2 regions of the Tsukamurella pulmonis genome follow, and region 2 is predicted to be linked to the other one. Evidence: riboswitches for the same ligand, from Rfam matches in the RefSeq annotation. Region 2 holds a riboswitch; the other holds the start of a gene.
The links. Region 2 has a riboswitch for S-adenosylmethionine ahead of metX (homoserine O-acetyltransferase MetX). Riboswitches for the same ligand answer to the same signal wherever they lie in the genome.
Positions count from the first base shown of each region.

Region 1 (7,781 bases), 560 kb from region 2:
ATGCGGGGTCGGCGCCATCCGGGGCCGTCGCCTCGATGCCCGCCGCGGTGCGCAGGGGCACGGACTTCCAGAACAGCACCAGGACCAGGCCGATCGCGGCCAGCACGGTGACGGCGAGGAAGACGACGTCCATCGAGTCCGCGAAACCCGCCTTGAGCGGGTGGACGAGGGTGTCGGGGAGCGTCTGCAGAGCGGAGGTGTCCGACATGACGTCGCTGACGGCGCTCGCATCGCCGTGCAGGAGCTTGGCCGCGAAGTCCTGCGCGGCGGGGCCGTCGTGGCCCGCGGCGGCGCGCTGCAGCGCAGCGGTGTACTCCGGATCCGCCGCGGCGTCGGAGAGCCGGGTGCTCATCTTGTTCGGCATCTGGGAGAACAGCACCGAGAGGAACACCGCGACGCCCAGCGTGCCGCCGATCTGCCGGAAGAACGTGGCGGCGGCGGTGGAGACGCCCATGTCGCGCGGCGGCAGGATGTTCTGCAGCGCGAGGGTCAGCGGCTGCATGAGGTTGCCGAGGCCGAAGCCGATCACGGCGGCGCCGGCCATGACCCAGCCGATCTCGACGTCGGCGCTGATGTAGTGCAGGGCGAACATGCCGGCGGTGAGCAGCACCGCGCCGATGATCGGGAACACGCGGTAGCGGCCGGTCCGGGAGATCATCTGGCCCGCGAGGATCGAGCCGAGCATGAGCCCGGCCACCATCGGCAGCATGAGGAAGCCGGCCTTCGTCGGGCTCGCGTCCCGCACCACCTGGAAGTACTGCGGGAGCAGGGAGATGCCGCCGAACATGGCCGCGCCCACGACCATCGAGATGAGCACGCCCTGCGCGAAGATCCGGTTGCGGAAGATGCGCAGCGGGATGATCGCGTCCTCGCCCATCATCTTCTCGATGGCGATGAAGGCGAGCACGCCGAGTCCGCCGACGACGTAGCAGGCGATGGCACGGCTCGAGCCCCAACCCCACTCCTGCCCCTGCTCGGCGACGATGAGCAGCGGCACGAGGCCGACGGAGAGGGCGATGGCGCCGAACCAGTCGATGCGCACACCCTCGCGGCGGGTGTGCGGCAGGCGCAGCACGCGGAAGACGACGGCGAGGGCGACGATGCCGATCGGCACGTTCACCAGGAACACCCAGCGCCAGCCGGCGATGCCGAGGATCTGATCCGCACCGGAGAAGACGCCGCCGAGCACGGGGCCCAGCACCGAGCTGGTGCCGAAGACGGCGAGGAAGTAGCCCTGGTACTTGGCGCGCTCGCGGGGCGGCACGATGTCGCCGATGATGGTCAGCGCCAGCGACATCAGGCCGCCCGCGCCCAGGCCCTGGACCGCGCGGAACGCGGCGAGTTCGTACATCGACGTCGAGGTGCTGCACAGCAGGGAGCCGATCACGAAGACGGTGATGGCGAACATGAAGAAGGGCTTGCGCCCGTAGATGTCGGAGAGCTTGCCGTAGAGCGGGGTGACGATCGTCGACGTGATCAGGTACGCGGTGGTGACCCAGGCCTGCAGCTTGTAGCCGTTGAGGTCGTCGGCGATGGTGCGGATGGCGGTGGAGACGATGGTCTGGTCCAGGGCGGCCAGGAACATGCCGGTCATCAGGCCGGAGAGGATGTAGAGGATCTGCTTGTGCGTCAGCCCCGAGGCCGAGGTCTCGACCGGGTCCAATGACGCCGCGGTCATTCGCCGTCCCGCATCAGCTTGAGCGCCTGCTCGAACTGCTGCAGCGCCCGGGTGCCGAGGACCACGAACTGGTCGATCTCCTCGTCGGTCCACTCCTCCATCAGCGGCCGCAGCTTCGCGTTGCGCTGCTGCCGGATGAAGTCGACCTTCGCCCGGCCCTCGTCGGTGGCGGACACCAGCGCCGCGCGCCGGTCGGACGGGTCGGCGGTGCGCTCCGCGTAGCCGAGGCCGGTGAGCGTGCTGACGTACCGGCTCGCCGTCGACGGGTCGGTGTGGATCTGCTCGGCGAGCACGGACGAGCGCATCGGACCGTCCTTGACCAGGGCGAAGAGTGCGGTGTACGCGGCGAGCTCCACGCCGTCCGGAGCGACCGCGTGCCGGGTCATCACCGCGTGGCGCTCCTTGAGCCGGGTCAGCTCGGCGATCACGCCGACGATCCCCTCGATCCGGTCGGCCCGTTCCTCGTCCGTCATCACGCCTCCGCAGGTCCGCACGCCGCGCGGTGTTCGGGCATGCAAAACTACGTGCACCCTACAACTATTAGCGTTGCGAGTCGACTCGGGCGAACCGGCCTATGCCGCCGATGTCATGACGATTCTGGCACCCGTCAGCGCCACCAGCGCCTCGAAGTCGGTACGGAAGAGCGTGTCGTGTGTCCCGGCGGCGGCGTACAGATCCGGGTACGCGCGCAGCGACTCGTCGATGACGATCACCAGGGGCGCGGGGTGGCCGACGGGCGAGACGCCGCCGATCACCTGGCCGGTCGCGGCCACGACGTCGTCCGGCGTCGCCCGGGTGATCGCGCCGTACCCGAGTCGCTCCGCGAGGCCGGCGGTGTCCACCCGGTGCCGGCCGCTCGAGAGCACGAGCAGCGGCGCACCGTCGGCCAGGAAGACCAGGCTGTTGGCGATCGCCCCCACCTCGCAGCCGAGCGCCGCGGCCGCGTCGGCGGCCGTCCGGGCACCGTCGGGGACGTGCCGGATGGTGTCGGGGTGCCCTGCCGCCGCGAGCGCGGCGCGAACGGCCTCGGTGCGGGAGGAGAACTGCGCGGTCACGCGACCAGTATGCCCGGCCGCGCGAGCGCGCGGGCTAGGCCGCGAGCAGGGTCGCGATGAGGTCCTTGGTGCGGGCCCCGCCCACGGGGCGCAGCACGATCGCGTCCGCCACCTCGGCGGCGTAGACGTCCTCGATGAGCGACTTCAGGCCCGACGGGGTGCCCACGTACGTGATGCCCTGCGCCACCGCCCCGTTCGGGGCGTAGCTCGCGCGGGCGTCGGCGGCGCGCTCGTCGATCACCACGTCGACCTCGAGGGCCACGGCCCCCGGCTCCCGCCCGGCGCGCTCGGCCTCGGCGCGCAGGTAGCCCCGCTCGCGCTGCGCGAGACGGAGATCGGCGGCGCGCACCCGGGTCAGGTGCGCGGACTCGGGCTCACCGTCGACGGTGACCACGAGGGCGGGGCGGGAGACGGTCATGGTTCCTCCGGTTGTCACTTCGCTCGTGCGGACAGGTCTTCCAGGGCGCGCACCAGGCGGCGCACGTCGTTCTCGCCGGTGCCGAGGCCGATGCTGGCGCGGACGGCACCGTCGTAGCAGCCCAATCGGTGAACGACGGGATGGGCGCAGAACTTCCCGTCGCGCACGCCGATCCCGTACTCCGACGAGAGGAACTCGGCGACCTCGCGGGGCGCGCGGCCGGCGACGGTGAAGGCGACGATGCCCACCCGTTCCGTGGAGTCGGCCCAGATGGTGAGGGTGCGGACACCGTCGATGCGCTCCAGCGAGCGGAGCAGCAGGTCGGTGAGGAAGCGCTCGTGCCGGGCGATCGCGTCCTCGCCGAGGCGCTCGACGGCCTCGCACGCGGCGGCGATCGCGACCGCGCCCAGCACGTTCGGCGAGCCGGCCTCGTGCCGCGCGGGGCCGGTGTGCCAGGCCACCTCGACGGACTTCGCGACGGGCGTACCGATCACCTCGTAGCTGGCGCCGCCGCCGCAGCGCACGGGCTCGGCCTCGTCGAACCAGTCGGCGCGGCCGACCAGCACGCCGGAGCCGAAGGGCGCGTAGAGCTTGTGCCCGGAGAAGGCGAGGTAGTCGACGCCGCTCTCGCGCAGGGAGATCCGACGGTGCGGGACCAGCTGCGCCCCGTCGACGGCCAGGCGCGCGCCGTGCCGGTGCGCGAGGGCGGCCAGCCGGCGGATCGGCAGGATCTCGCCGGTCACGTTGGAGGCGCCGGTGACGCTGACCAGGGCGGCGGGCCGCTCGCTCAGTTCCTTCTCCAGCGCCGTCAGGGTGCCCTCGATCGACAGCGGCGCGGAGATCACCCGCGCGCCGATCTTCTTCCACGGCAGCAGGTTCGCGTGGTGCTCGCAGTCGAGGACCACGACCTCGCCGGGCACGCAGCCCGCGAGCAGGTTGATCGAGTCGGTGGTGTTGCCGGTGAAGATGACGTGGTCGTCGGCGCGGGCGCCCACGAACTCGGCGACGATCTCGCGGGCCCGCTCGTAGCGGGAGGTGGAGCGCTGCGAGAGGTGGCCGGCGCCGCGGTGCACGCTCGCGTACTCGCCCAGGGCCGCCTGCACCACCTCCTGCACCTCGAGCAGGGCCGGGGCGCTCGCCGCGTAGTCGAAGTTGGCGTAGCGGACTGTCGCGCCGTCCTTGAGTGGGGCGTATTCGTCGGCACCGGTGACGGCAGCCAGGGGGCCGATCGCGAGCGGGGCGCTGCGGACGGTGGGGGTGAGGCAGACGGCGGTGCGCTCGGTGGTGGCAGTGCTCATGAGAAAAGTCCTTCGGTATCAGGACGCGCGGCACCGATCGAGCAGTGCCGCGAATCCGCGCTTGCCGTGCACGGTTCGGCACGGCCAGGTCGTCACCCGGAGCACCCCACCGCGGAGGAGGGTTGCCGACCAGCGAGCCGGGGCTTGTCACTGGCACTCATGACCTGGCTCGAGAATGCACGCTCGCGCCGGTCGGCGTCAAGGTTCGAATCACGGCGACGCGAAACCCGCGCGAGTAGATTCGCGGGCATGAGCGAATGGACGTACCTGATGGACATGGACGGCGTCCTGGTGCACGAGGAGCACCTGATCCCCGGCGCCGACGCCTTCATCGCCGAGCTCACGGCGGCGGGGACGCCGTACATGGTGCTCACCAACAACTCGACCCGCACGCCCCGCGACCTGCGCGCGCGCCTGGTCGCGACGGGCCTCGACATCCCCGAATCACGGATCTGGACCTCGGCGCTGGCGACCGCGAAATTCCTGCAGGACCAGCGGCCGAACGGCACGGCGTACGTGGTCGGCGAGTCCGGCCTGACCACCGCTCTGCACGACGTGGGCTACGTGCTGACCGACAACGATCCGGACTACGTGGTGCTCGGCGAGACCCGCACCTACTCGTTCGAGGCGATCACCACCGCGATCCGGCTGATCGACCGCGGGTCGCGCTTCATCGCCACGAACCCGGATGCGACGGGCCCGTCGCGCGACGGGCTGTTGCCCGCGACCGGCGCCGTGGCCGCCCTGATCCGCGAGGCCACGGGCCGCTCGCCGTACTACGTGGGCAAGCCGAACTCGCTGATGATGCGGTCCGCGCTGCGCGCCCTGGGGGCGCACTCCGCGGACACGCTCATGATCGGCGACCGGATGGACACCGACATCGTGTGCGGCCTGGAGGCCGGTCTCCGCACGATCCTGGTGCTGACCGGCATCTCCACGCACGAGTCCGTGACCGCGTTCCCGTACCGCCCCACCCGCACGATCGATTCCGTCGCCGACCTCGTCGGTCACACGGAAGACCCGTTCCCAGGCTGAGCCACGGTACGGGCTCGCAGGGTGCGGCTTGATGTGCCGCACCCTGCGAATACCTACTGCCCCTTGACGTTGACGATCTGCCGCAGGACGGCACGCACCGTCACCAGGTCGTCGGCATCGGCCATGACTCGGTCGATCGGCTTGTAGGCCTGCGGGATCTCGTCGATGAAGTCGGGACTGTCGCGGAACTCGATGCCCGCCATGGCCTCCTGCAGCTGCTCGTGTGTGAAGGCCTTCCGCGCCGCGGACCGGGAGTACTCCCTGCCCGCGCCGTGCGGCGAGCTGTTGAGCGACGGGGCGAACCCCTTGCCCTCGACGATGTACGAGGCGGTTCCCATCGAGCCCGGGATCAGGCCGAGCTTGCCCTCGGTCGCCTCGATGGCACCCTTCCTCGACACCCACACCTCCTTGCCGAAGTGCTTCTCGCGCTGGGTGAAGTTGTGGTGGCAGTTGATCCGCTCGGCCTCGGCGACGGGCGTTCCCACCCACTCGCCGAGCTGCCTGATCACCCGGTCCATCATCTCCTCACGGTTGAGCAGCGCGAAGTGCTGCGCCCACTTCAGCTCGGCGATGTACCGACGGAACTCGGGCGTGCCCTCCACGAGGTAGGCCAGGTCCGGATCCGGCAGTTCGATCCACCACTGCTTGCACAGGCGGGTCGCAACGGCGATGTGGTGCTGGGCGATCTTGTTGCCCACGCCACGGGAGCCGGAGTGCAGGAAGGCCCAGACGGTGTCGTCCTCGTCGAGACTGATCTCGATGAAGTGGTTACCGCCGCCGAGGGTGCCGAGCTGCAGCTTCCAGTTCCCGGCGTACTTCGCCGGGTCGAACTCCGCCCGCTCGGCGAGCGCCTCCAGCTCCGCGATCCTCGGCTCCGCCGTCGCCACGACCTTCTTGTTGTAGCGGCCGGGCGAGAGCGGGATCGCCCGCTCGATGGCCTCGCGGACCGTCGAACGATCTTCCGGCAGATCATCCTTCGTGAACTGTGTACGCACCGCGATCATGCCGCAGCCGATGTCGACGCCGACGGCCGCGGGGATGACGGCGCCGAGGCTCGGGATGACCGAGCCGACGGTCGCCCCCTTGCCGAGGTGCGCGTCTGGCATCAACGCGATGTGCGGGTAGATGAACGGCATTCTCGCCGTGGTGATCGCCTGCTCGCGGGTCTTGTCGTCCACGATGGACGCCCACGAGACCAGGGTCTTGCTGATCTTCTCCATGTCTTTCTCGTCTCGGTGTGATGGTCACCGGTCCGAGCAGCCATGCGTGTGACGCATGGGCACCGGGCCGGCGGTGGAGCGACGGCCCGGGTTGCCGCAGGTTATGCGGGCATGCCGAACCGACGGCAGTGGTACTGCCGCAGCGATTCGGGAAGCTTGCGCATATCCATGTCGGGCAGCGTATTCGACGGAGCGGGCACGGTACAGAGATTTCCGCGCCATCCGACGCATGTACTTCCCTTCTCGCTCCGACGCCGCGCGCCGACTCCCGCACCTTAAAGTGGGCCGATGACACTACTGGAAGTCATCGCACTGGACGCACGGGATGCGGTCGCGGCGCAGGAGGGTGGGGCGGATCGGGTCGAGTTGGTCGCCGACATGGCGGCCGACGGACTGAGCCCCTCTGCTGCCAGCGTCGCTGAAGTCCGCTCGGCCGTGGACATCCCGGTCCGCGTGATGCTCCGGCTCACCGACGGTTTCGCCGCCGGGAGCCTCGACGCGCTGATCCGGCGCACGGCCGACCTGCGCGCCGCGGGAGCGGAGGAGTTCGTGCTCGGCTTCCTCACGCCCGCCGGGGCGGTCGACCTACCGGCGGTCGCGCGCATCGTGGACACGATCGGCGGCTCCCCGTGGACGTTCCATCGCGCGATCGATCACTGCGCGGACAGGGCCACGTTGCGCGCGGCCGTCACAGACCTTCCCGGACTGGACACGATCCTCACGGCGGGCGCGGCAACCGGGGTCGACGACGGCATCGCGACCCTGATCGCCGAGAAGCGAGGACCGCACCGCAACCTCGTGGGTGGCGGGCTGCGTCTCGATCACCTCCCACGGCTGCTGGCGGCAGGGCTGGACGCCTTCCACATCGGCAGCGCGGCGCGGCCGCGCGGCTGGGACGCAGCTGTGTCGGCCGAGGAAGTGCGCCGCTGGCGACGGGCGATCGATGTTCGGCCATCCGTCTGAACGATCGTGACGACGAATGACCGAACATTCCGGCTGCGATGCAGCCGGGTCCTCAGCCCAACGCGGCAGCGAGTTGCGCGGCGGTCAGCGGGCGGTCCGCGTACACCAGCCGGA
Region 1 is NZ_FNLF01000002.1:4,252,931-4,260,711, forward strand. Features, by position in the region: partial or broken gene BLQ62_RS24245 (MDR family MFS transporter) at 8-1,678, opposite strand; gene BLQ62_RS21035 (MarR family winged helix-turn-helix transcriptional regulator) at 1,675-2,151, opposite strand; gene BLQ62_RS21040 (YbaK/EbsC family protein) at 2,251-2,733, opposite strand; gene BLQ62_RS21045 (hypothetical protein) at 2,768-3,151, opposite strand; gene BLQ62_RS21050 (aminotransferase class V-fold PLP-dependent enzyme) at 3,166-4,449, opposite strand; SAM riboswitch class IV at 4,502-4,614, opposite strand; gene BLQ62_RS21055 (HAD-IIA family hydrolase) at 4,699-5,484, shown strand; gene BLQ62_RS21060 (RtcB family protein) at 5,538-6,704, opposite strand; gene BLQ62_RS21065 (copper homeostasis protein CutC) at 6,993-7,667, shown strand; gene BLQ62_RS21070 (GNAT family N-acetyltransferase) at 7,720-7,781, opposite strand, start outside.
Region 1: it holds a riboswitch for S-adenosylmethionine, as region 2 does, so the genes downstream of both, BLQ62_RS21050 (aminotransferase class V-fold PLP-dependent enzyme) here and metX (homoserine O-acetyltransferase MetX) in region 2, are expected to answer to the same signal.

Region 2 (7,781 bases):
CTGTGCATCTTCCTCTACTGGGGCTGGGACGCCTGCCTCGCAGTCGGCGAGGAGACCAGGGACTCGTCCTCGACGCCGGGCCGCGCCGCTGTCCTCGCCACGGTCGTGCTGATGGGCACCTACGTGCTCGTCGCCGTTGCCGTGCAGGCCTATTCGGGGTTCGGAGACACCGGCCTGGGGCTGGGCAACACCGACAACCACGACGACGTGCTCACCGTGCTGGGCCGTCCCGTCGGGGGCGCCGTGCTCGCGGGGCTGCTGGTGCTCACGGTCGCACTCTCGGCGCTGTCCTCGACCCAGTCGACCGTGCTGCCCACCGCGCGCGGCACGCTCGCGATGGCGATCTACCGGGCTGTCCCCGAGCGCTTCGCGCGGGTGCACCCGAAGTACCTGACGCCGTCGTTCGGCACCGTCGTGATGGGCGGCTCCGCGCTGGCCTTCTACCTGACCCTCGCCCTCCTGAGCCGCAACACCCTGGAGGACTCGATCAGCTCGCTCGGCCTCGCCGTCGCCTTCTACTACGCGATCACGGCGTTCGCGTGCGCGTGGTACTTCCGGCGCACCGTCCGCCGGTCGCTGCGGAACCTGGTGCTGCGGTTGATCTTCCCCGTGCTCGGCGGGATCGCGATGATCTGGGCGTTCGGCCGGAGCACCGTCGACATGCTCTCGCCCGACTACGGGCAGACCGTGATCGGCGGCGTCGGGGGCGTGTTCGTCATCGGCGTCGGCATGCTGGTGCTCGGTGTCCCGCTCATGATCGCGTGCGCGGTGACCCGGCCCGCCTTCTTCCGCGGCCGCACGCTGTCGCGGGCGACGGCGCCCGAGGACGCCTGAGCCGCGGGAGATCGGGCGGCGTCAGCGCTTGCGGCGCAGCAGGGAGCCGATGCCGAGACCCGCGACCAACCCCGCCGCACCGGCGATCGCCGTCCGGCCGGAATCCGGCTCCGCGCGCACGACGGGCGAGATCACCACGGGCTCAGGGGCCGCCGGGATCACGTAGCGCTGGTTGCGCGGATCGGTCGCCGCCCAGGCGGTCGCGAAGAGCACGATCCGGGCGGTGAAGTAGATGAACAGCATGATGCCGAGGATGGGGCCGAAGGTCGCGCCCGCGGGGCTGCGCATCGCGCTCCCGATGAGCAGCGTCGCCAACTGCGTCAGGATCATGAAGGCCACCGCGGTGAGCAGCCCGGCGCGGGTGGCGTTGCGCCACGGGAACTGCACGCGGGGCAGTCGTGCGATGACGAAGGTCCACAGCAGCCACATAGCGAGGAGCGTCACGAGCAGGGTCGCGCCGGAGATCAGGAAGTGCAGGCCGGGCATGTCGTCCAGGCCCGCCGCCTTGAGCAGCTTGCCGGTCAGCGGGCTGCTGCCCGCCGCCATCAGGGCGATGCACGCGACCAGCGCGACGAACAGTCCCGCGAGCGCACCGAGGTCCGCGATCTTCGTCTTGACGAAGTTCTGCTCCGGGACCTCGCTGTCCCACATCTCGGTCAGGCCGGCGCGCACGTTGGCCATCCAGCCGAGGCCCGCCCACAGGCCACCGGCGAGACCGATGATGCCGACCGTGCTGCGCGAGTCGATGGCCTGGTCGATCAGGTCGCTCACCGACTTGCGCAGGCTCTCCTCGCTGATCACGGTGTTGATCTGGTTCTTGATCTCCGCGAGCAGCTCGGCGTCGTTGATCAGGACGTAGCCGCCGATGGCGAAGGCCACCATGATCAGCGGGAACAGCGCGAAGACGCTGAAGTAGGTGATCCCGGCGCCGAAGTAGTCGCCCTTCTTGTCCTGGTACCGCATCCCCGCGTCCACGAGGTGGTCGAACCACGGCCATTTGTCGCGGTACTTCTGGAGCATGGGGGGACGTCCTCCTGCTGTTCGCTACTGCACAGTGGCTACGGCGCCAGGAACCCTACCCTGTCGTAGACGTCCGCCAGGGTGCGGGAGGCGATCTCCCGCGCCCGCTCGCGGCCGGAGGCGAGCACCTTGTCCAGCTCGGCGCGATCGTCGAGGTAGGTCTGCACCCGGCCGCGCAGCGGCGTGGCGAAGTCGACGAGGACGTCGGCGACCTGCGTCTTGAGATCGCCGTAGCCCTTGCCCTCGTAGGCGAGCTCCAGTTCCGGGATCGGGGTGCCGGTGAGCGCCGACTCGATGGTGAGCAGGTTGGACACGCCCGGCTTGGCCTCGCGGTCGAACCGGATCTCCCGCTCGGTGTCGGTCACCGCCGAGCGGACCCGCTTCGCGATCACCTTCGGATCGTCGAGGATGCTGATCAGGCCCGCGTCGGACTCGGCGGACTTGCTCATCTTGGCGGTGGGGTTCTGCAGGTCGTAGATCTTGGCGGTGTCGCCGACGATGTACGCCTCGGGCACCACGAAGGTCTTCTTGAACCGGGTGTTGAACCGCTGCGCCAGCGTGCGGGTCAGCTCGAGGTGCTGCCGCTGGTCCTCGCCCACCGGCACCAGCTGGGGGCGGTAGAGCAGGATGTCGGCGGCCATGAGGATCGGGTAGGTGAACAGGCCCACCGAGGAGCTGTCGGTACCGTTCTTGGCCGACTTGTCCTTGAACTGGGTCATCCGGCTCGCCTCGCCGAAGCCGGTGAGGCAGTTGAGGACCCAGGTCAGCTCGGCGTGCTCGGGCACCTGCGACTGGACGAACATCGTCGACCGCGCGGGGTCGACGCCCAGCGCCAGCAGCTGCGCCGCGGCGAAGACGGTGCGCTCACGCAGCGCCTTGGGATCGTGCGGCGTGGTGATGCCGTGCATGTTCGGGATGAAGTAGAAGGTCTCGAACTCGTCCTGCAACTGCACCCACTGCCGCACCGCGCCCAGGTAGTTGCCGAGATGGAACGAGTCCGAGGTCGGCTGGATGCCCGACAGCGCGCGCTGCCGCTTCGCGGGGGTGGGTGCGGTTCCGGTCACGAGGTACGAGTCTATCGATCACGTTCGCCGCCGTCGCCCGAGTATCGGCCCGGCCGCGACTCATGCCCTCCGCTCAGGCGTACTCGACGGTGACCGGCGCGTGATCGGACCAGCGCAGGTTGTACGCCGCCGCCCGCTCGACGTGCGCGGACACGGCCCGCTTCGCGAGGGCGTTGTTGGCGATCTGCAGGTCGATGCGCCAGCCGGAGTCGTTGTCGAAGGCCTTGCCGCGCCAGGACCACCAGGCGTAGGGCCCGGGCTGCCCGGGGTGCAGCTCGCGCACGACGTCCGTGAAGGCGCGCCCCTCACCGATGTACTCGCTCATCCAGGCCCGCTCCTCGGGCAGGAAGCCCGAGTTCTTGACGTTGCCCTTCCAGTTCTTGATGTCCAGCTCGGTGTGGCCGATGTTCCAGTCGCCGCACACCAGGACCTCGCGGCGGCGCCGGCCCAGCTTCGCCAGGTAGGCACCGAACTCGGCGCGGAAGCGGTCCTTCTCGTCCTGCCGCTCGGTCCCCACGTCACCCGAGGGCAGGTAGAGCGAGCCGACGGTGAGCCCGTCGAAATCGGCCTCGATGTACCGGCCCGCGTGATCGAACTCCTCGCTGCCGAAACCGATGCGGACGGCGTCCGGTTCGCGCCGGGAGAGCACCGCGACCCCGTTGCGCCCCGCGGTCGAGGACTCCGCGGCGGCCAGGTGCCACCCCTCCTCCAGCGCCGGGGCGAGTGCGGTCAGCGTCTGCTTGTGCGTGGCGCGCACCTCCTGCAGGAGCACCACCTCGGCTTTGCTCTCGCGCAGCCAGGGCAGCATGCCGAGGTTCTCCTCGGAGCGCTGCTTGACCGCGGCGCGGATGCCGTTGACGTTGATCGAGGTGATGATCATGCGAGCGCCTCCACGGTCATGCCCGCGCCGGCCCACGCGGAGCGGACGCGGGGTACGGCATCGTCGTCGGAGACGCCGAGCAGGACCTTCACTCCCCTATCGGCCAGGATCTCGACGAAGACGCCGAGCCCGTCCTCGTCGGCCATGACCTGCTCGGCCTGGGCGACGCCGAGCACCACGGCCGTCGGGCCGCCGAGCCAGTCGAGGTCACCGATGCTGTCGGCCAGGGCGTCCCAGTTGCCGCCGAAGTCGAGCGGGAACTGCAGCACCGCGGAGACCTCGTCGAGCAGGGCGGCCTTGGTGCGCATCCGGCTGCCCCGCGCGACGAGCACGCGCGGGCGCTCCTGCCGCTTGACGGAGTCCAGATCGACGCCGGTCAGCGCGGCGCCGGAGCCGGCGGAGAGGAACTGCGGGAGAGTGCTCATCGGATCCTCGTGAAGGTCTCGTAGTGGTCCAGGGTGTACCAGGCGCCGCCGTCGGCCCCGGTGATGATGCGCTCGGCGTCGCGGCCGCGGCCGGACTTCTTGACGTTGACGTCCCACTCCGTGTACTTGGCCCGCTTGCCCTGCGCATCGGTCTTGGGCAGGCGCCCCTCGAAGTTGCCGAAGTGGCGGCCGCCCTGCGTGCCCGAGCCGTCCTTCGGGGGCCAGGTGCCCGCATCGATCCGGGCGAGCGTCGCGAGCACGCGCTGCGGCGCTGCGGAATCCGACGACGCCGACGCCCGGGCCGGGCCCGGCTTCGCCGTCGCGGAGCCGGCGGCGGGCTTCGCCGTGGAACCGGAGGTGTCCGTTGACTGACCGCACGCGACGAGCCCGAAGACCGCGAGCAGGGCGATCGCGCACAGCGCGAGAATCCTTCGCATGGCTCAGACCCTACCGAGGAGCACTGACGGGTTCTGCGCTCCGGCGCGCCACCAGCATGCCGATCCCGAAGATCGCGAGCCCCGCGAGTGCGAGCGCGCTGCCCGCGAGCGCCGGCGCGGTGTAGCCGCCGCCCGCCGAGATGACCGCGCCGCCGAGCAGCGCCCCGAGCGCGTTCGCGATGTTGAGCGCCGAGTGGTTCAGTGTCGCGGCCAGCGTCTGCGCCTCCCCCGCGACGTCCATCAATCGGGTCTGCAGCGCGGGCACGAGCGCCGACGCGGTGAGCCCGATGAGGAAGAAGAGGGTGATCGCGGCGAAGGGCTGCGGAGCGAACAGGGAGAACAGCGCCTGCAGGACGGCCAGTGCGGCGAGCGTCACCGCGATCGAGCGGGTCACCGAGCCGTCGGCCGCGCGTCCGCCCACCGCGTTGCCGATCACCATGCCCACGCCGTACGCGGCCAGGACCGCCGGCACCGAGGCGGCGCTGAGCCCCGAGACGGACGTCAGCGTGGTGGAGATGTAGGTGTACACGGCGAACATGCCGCCGAAGCCGACGATGCCGGTGAGCAGCGCGAACCACACCTGGGGCCGGGCCAGCGCCCCGAGCTCGGTGAGCGGGTTGGTGACGGGGATCTGCACCGCGGGAAGGAGGGCGACGAGTGCCGCGACCGTGACGGCGCCGATCACGACGACGACCGCCATCGCGTACCTCCAGTTCAGCGCCGTCCCGAGCCAGGTCACCACCGGCACGCCGATCACGTTCGCGACGGAGAGCCCCATCAGCACCTGCCCGACGGCGCGGCCCCGACCGGCCGGGCCGGCCAGGTGGGCCGCCACCAGCGCCGCGACGCCGAAGAAGGCGCCGTGCGGCAGGCCCGCCACGAACCGGGCGGCCATGAGGGTGCCATAGGTCGGCGCGAACACCGACAGCGCGTTGCCCGCGGTGAAGGCGACCATCAGTCCGATCAGCAGCATCCGGCGCGGCACCCGCGCGAACGCCGCGGCGATGAGGGGCGCGCCGACGACCACGCCGAGGGCGTACGCCGAGATCACGTGCCCGGCGACCGGCTCCGTGATCCCGAGGTCGGCGGCGATGTCCGGGAGCAGCCCCATCGCCGCGAACTCGGTGGTGCCGATGCCGAAGCCGCCGAGCGCCATGGCGCCGACCGCGAGTCTGGTCCGGGTAGAGGAGTCCACGGGACACTGCAACGCCCCCGCCCCTTCCCCGCTTCCCGCCCGTACCTGTGACCTCGTTCACCGGAAAACGTTCCGTTATGATCGGACCGAGGTCATGAGTGTCAGCGCGCAGCCCCGGCTTGCTGACCGGCAACCCTCCACCGCGGTGGGGTGCCCCGGGTGATGACCTGGTTTCCCGGCCTCAGGGCCGGGTGGCAAGCGCGAGGAGAGGTTCGGTGACCATCAGCACCCGCACAGGACACCCCATCGACAGTCCCCCGGGGGACTGGGCCCGGGTACCCGACGGTGCGCTGCAGTCCCTGTCGCTCGGTCCCCTGGTGCTCGAGTCGGGCGTCGTCCTGCCGGACGTGACCATGACCTTCCAGCGGTGGGGGCGCCCCAACGCCGCACGCGACAACGTCGTGCTCACCCTGCACGCGCTCACGGGCGATTCGCACGTCACCGGCCCGCCGGACGATGCACACCGCTCCGCCGGCTGGTGGGACGGACTGATCGGGCCGGGTGCCGCCGTCGACACCGACGAGTGGTGCGTCGTCTCCGCCAACGTCCTGGGCGGCTGCTCGGGATCGACGGGTCCGGCCTCGCTCGCGCCCGACGGGCGGCCCTACGGCTCCCGCTTCCCGGTCATCACGGTCCGTGATCAGGTGGAGGCCGAGGCGGCACTGCTGCGCGCCCTCGACGTGCACGACATCGCCGCCGTCGTCGGCGGCTCGATGGGCGGCGCCCGCGCCCTGGAGTGGGCCCTCATGTACGGCGATTTCGTCCGATCGGCGCTGGTCCTCGCGGTCGGCGCCCGCGCGACGGCCGACCAGATCGGCACCCAGACCACGCAGATCGCCGCCATCAAGGCCGATCCGCACTGGCGGGGCGGCGACTACTACGACGCCGACGGCGCACCCACGGCCGGGCTGGGCATCGCGCGCCGCATCGCGCACCTGACCTATCGCACCGAGATCGAGTTGGACAGCAGGTTCGAGAACCGGCCGCAGGGCGACGAGGATCCGCACGCGGACGGCCGCTACGCGGTGACGTCCTATCTCGATCATCAGGCCGACAAGCTGGTGGGCCGGTTCGACGCGGGCAGCTACGTGGTGCTCACCGACGTGCTCAACCACCACGACGTCGGCCGCGGCCGCGGCGGGGTCGAGGCGGCGCTGCGCGCGTGCCCGGTCCCGGTCGTGGTGGGCGGCATCGATTCCGATCGCCTCTATCCGCTGCGGTTGCAGCAGGAGCTGGCGGCGTTGCTCCCGGGCAGCGGCGAGCCGGTGGTCGTCCACTCCCGCGACGGGCACGACGGATTCCTCACCGAGATGGACGCCGTGGCGGGGCTGCTCCGGCGGACCCTCGATCTCGCGCGGCGCTGATCCGCGCCGCGCGTCCCGTCAGAGCGCGGGGGCGGTGACGGTCGGCTCGGGTGCGGCGGGGGCCTCCGCCTCCTCGGGCAGCACCTCGACGCTCTCCTGATCCGACTGCGCCGCTCCGGTGTTCACCCGGTTCGAGCTCGTCGTGCCCGATCCCGGTGCGGTCGCGCCCTGCGGCGGCAGGACCAGTCCGTTCCCCGGCCCGGGCCGCGGCGACTCCGCCGTGGGCGACGGCGTGGCCGTGCCCTCGGACGGCCGGACGGGCGTGCTCTCCGACGGCGGAACGGTCGGGATCGACGGCAGGATCGTGGTCGGCAGCGTGCCCGTCGGCGACGTGGGCGAGGGCGACGTCGTCGGGGGCAGCGGGGGCCGGGTGGTCGTGGGCGGCGGCACCGGCGCGAACGTGGTCATGGTGGGAGTGACCTCCCCACCGGGAACCGGTTCCCGGGGCACGGCGGTGGGCACCACGGACGTCTCCGGCGGCAGCGTCGAGGTGACGGCGGAGGTGGTCGTGGTGGTCTCCTCCTCCGACGTCGGCGACGCGCTGGTGAGCGTGTCGGACGAG
Region 2 is NZ_FNLF01000002.1:3,697,783-3,705,563, forward strand. Features, by position in the region: gene BLQ62_RS18125 (APC family permease) at 1-834, shown strand, start outside; gene yhjD (inner membrane protein YhjD) at 856-1,854, opposite strand; gene trpS (tryptophan--tRNA ligase) at 1,893-2,918, opposite strand; gene BLQ62_RS18140 (exodeoxyribonuclease III) at 2,992-3,798, opposite strand; gene BLQ62_RS18145 (barstar family protein) at 3,795-4,223, opposite strand; gene BLQ62_RS18150 (guanyl-specific ribonuclease) at 4,220-4,660, opposite strand; gene BLQ62_RS18155 (MFS transporter) at 4,671-5,816, opposite strand; SAM riboswitch class IV at 5,946-6,062, shown strand; gene metX (homoserine O-acetyltransferase MetX) at 6,077-7,219, shown strand; gene BLQ62_RS18165 (hypothetical protein) at 7,238-7,781, opposite strand, start outside.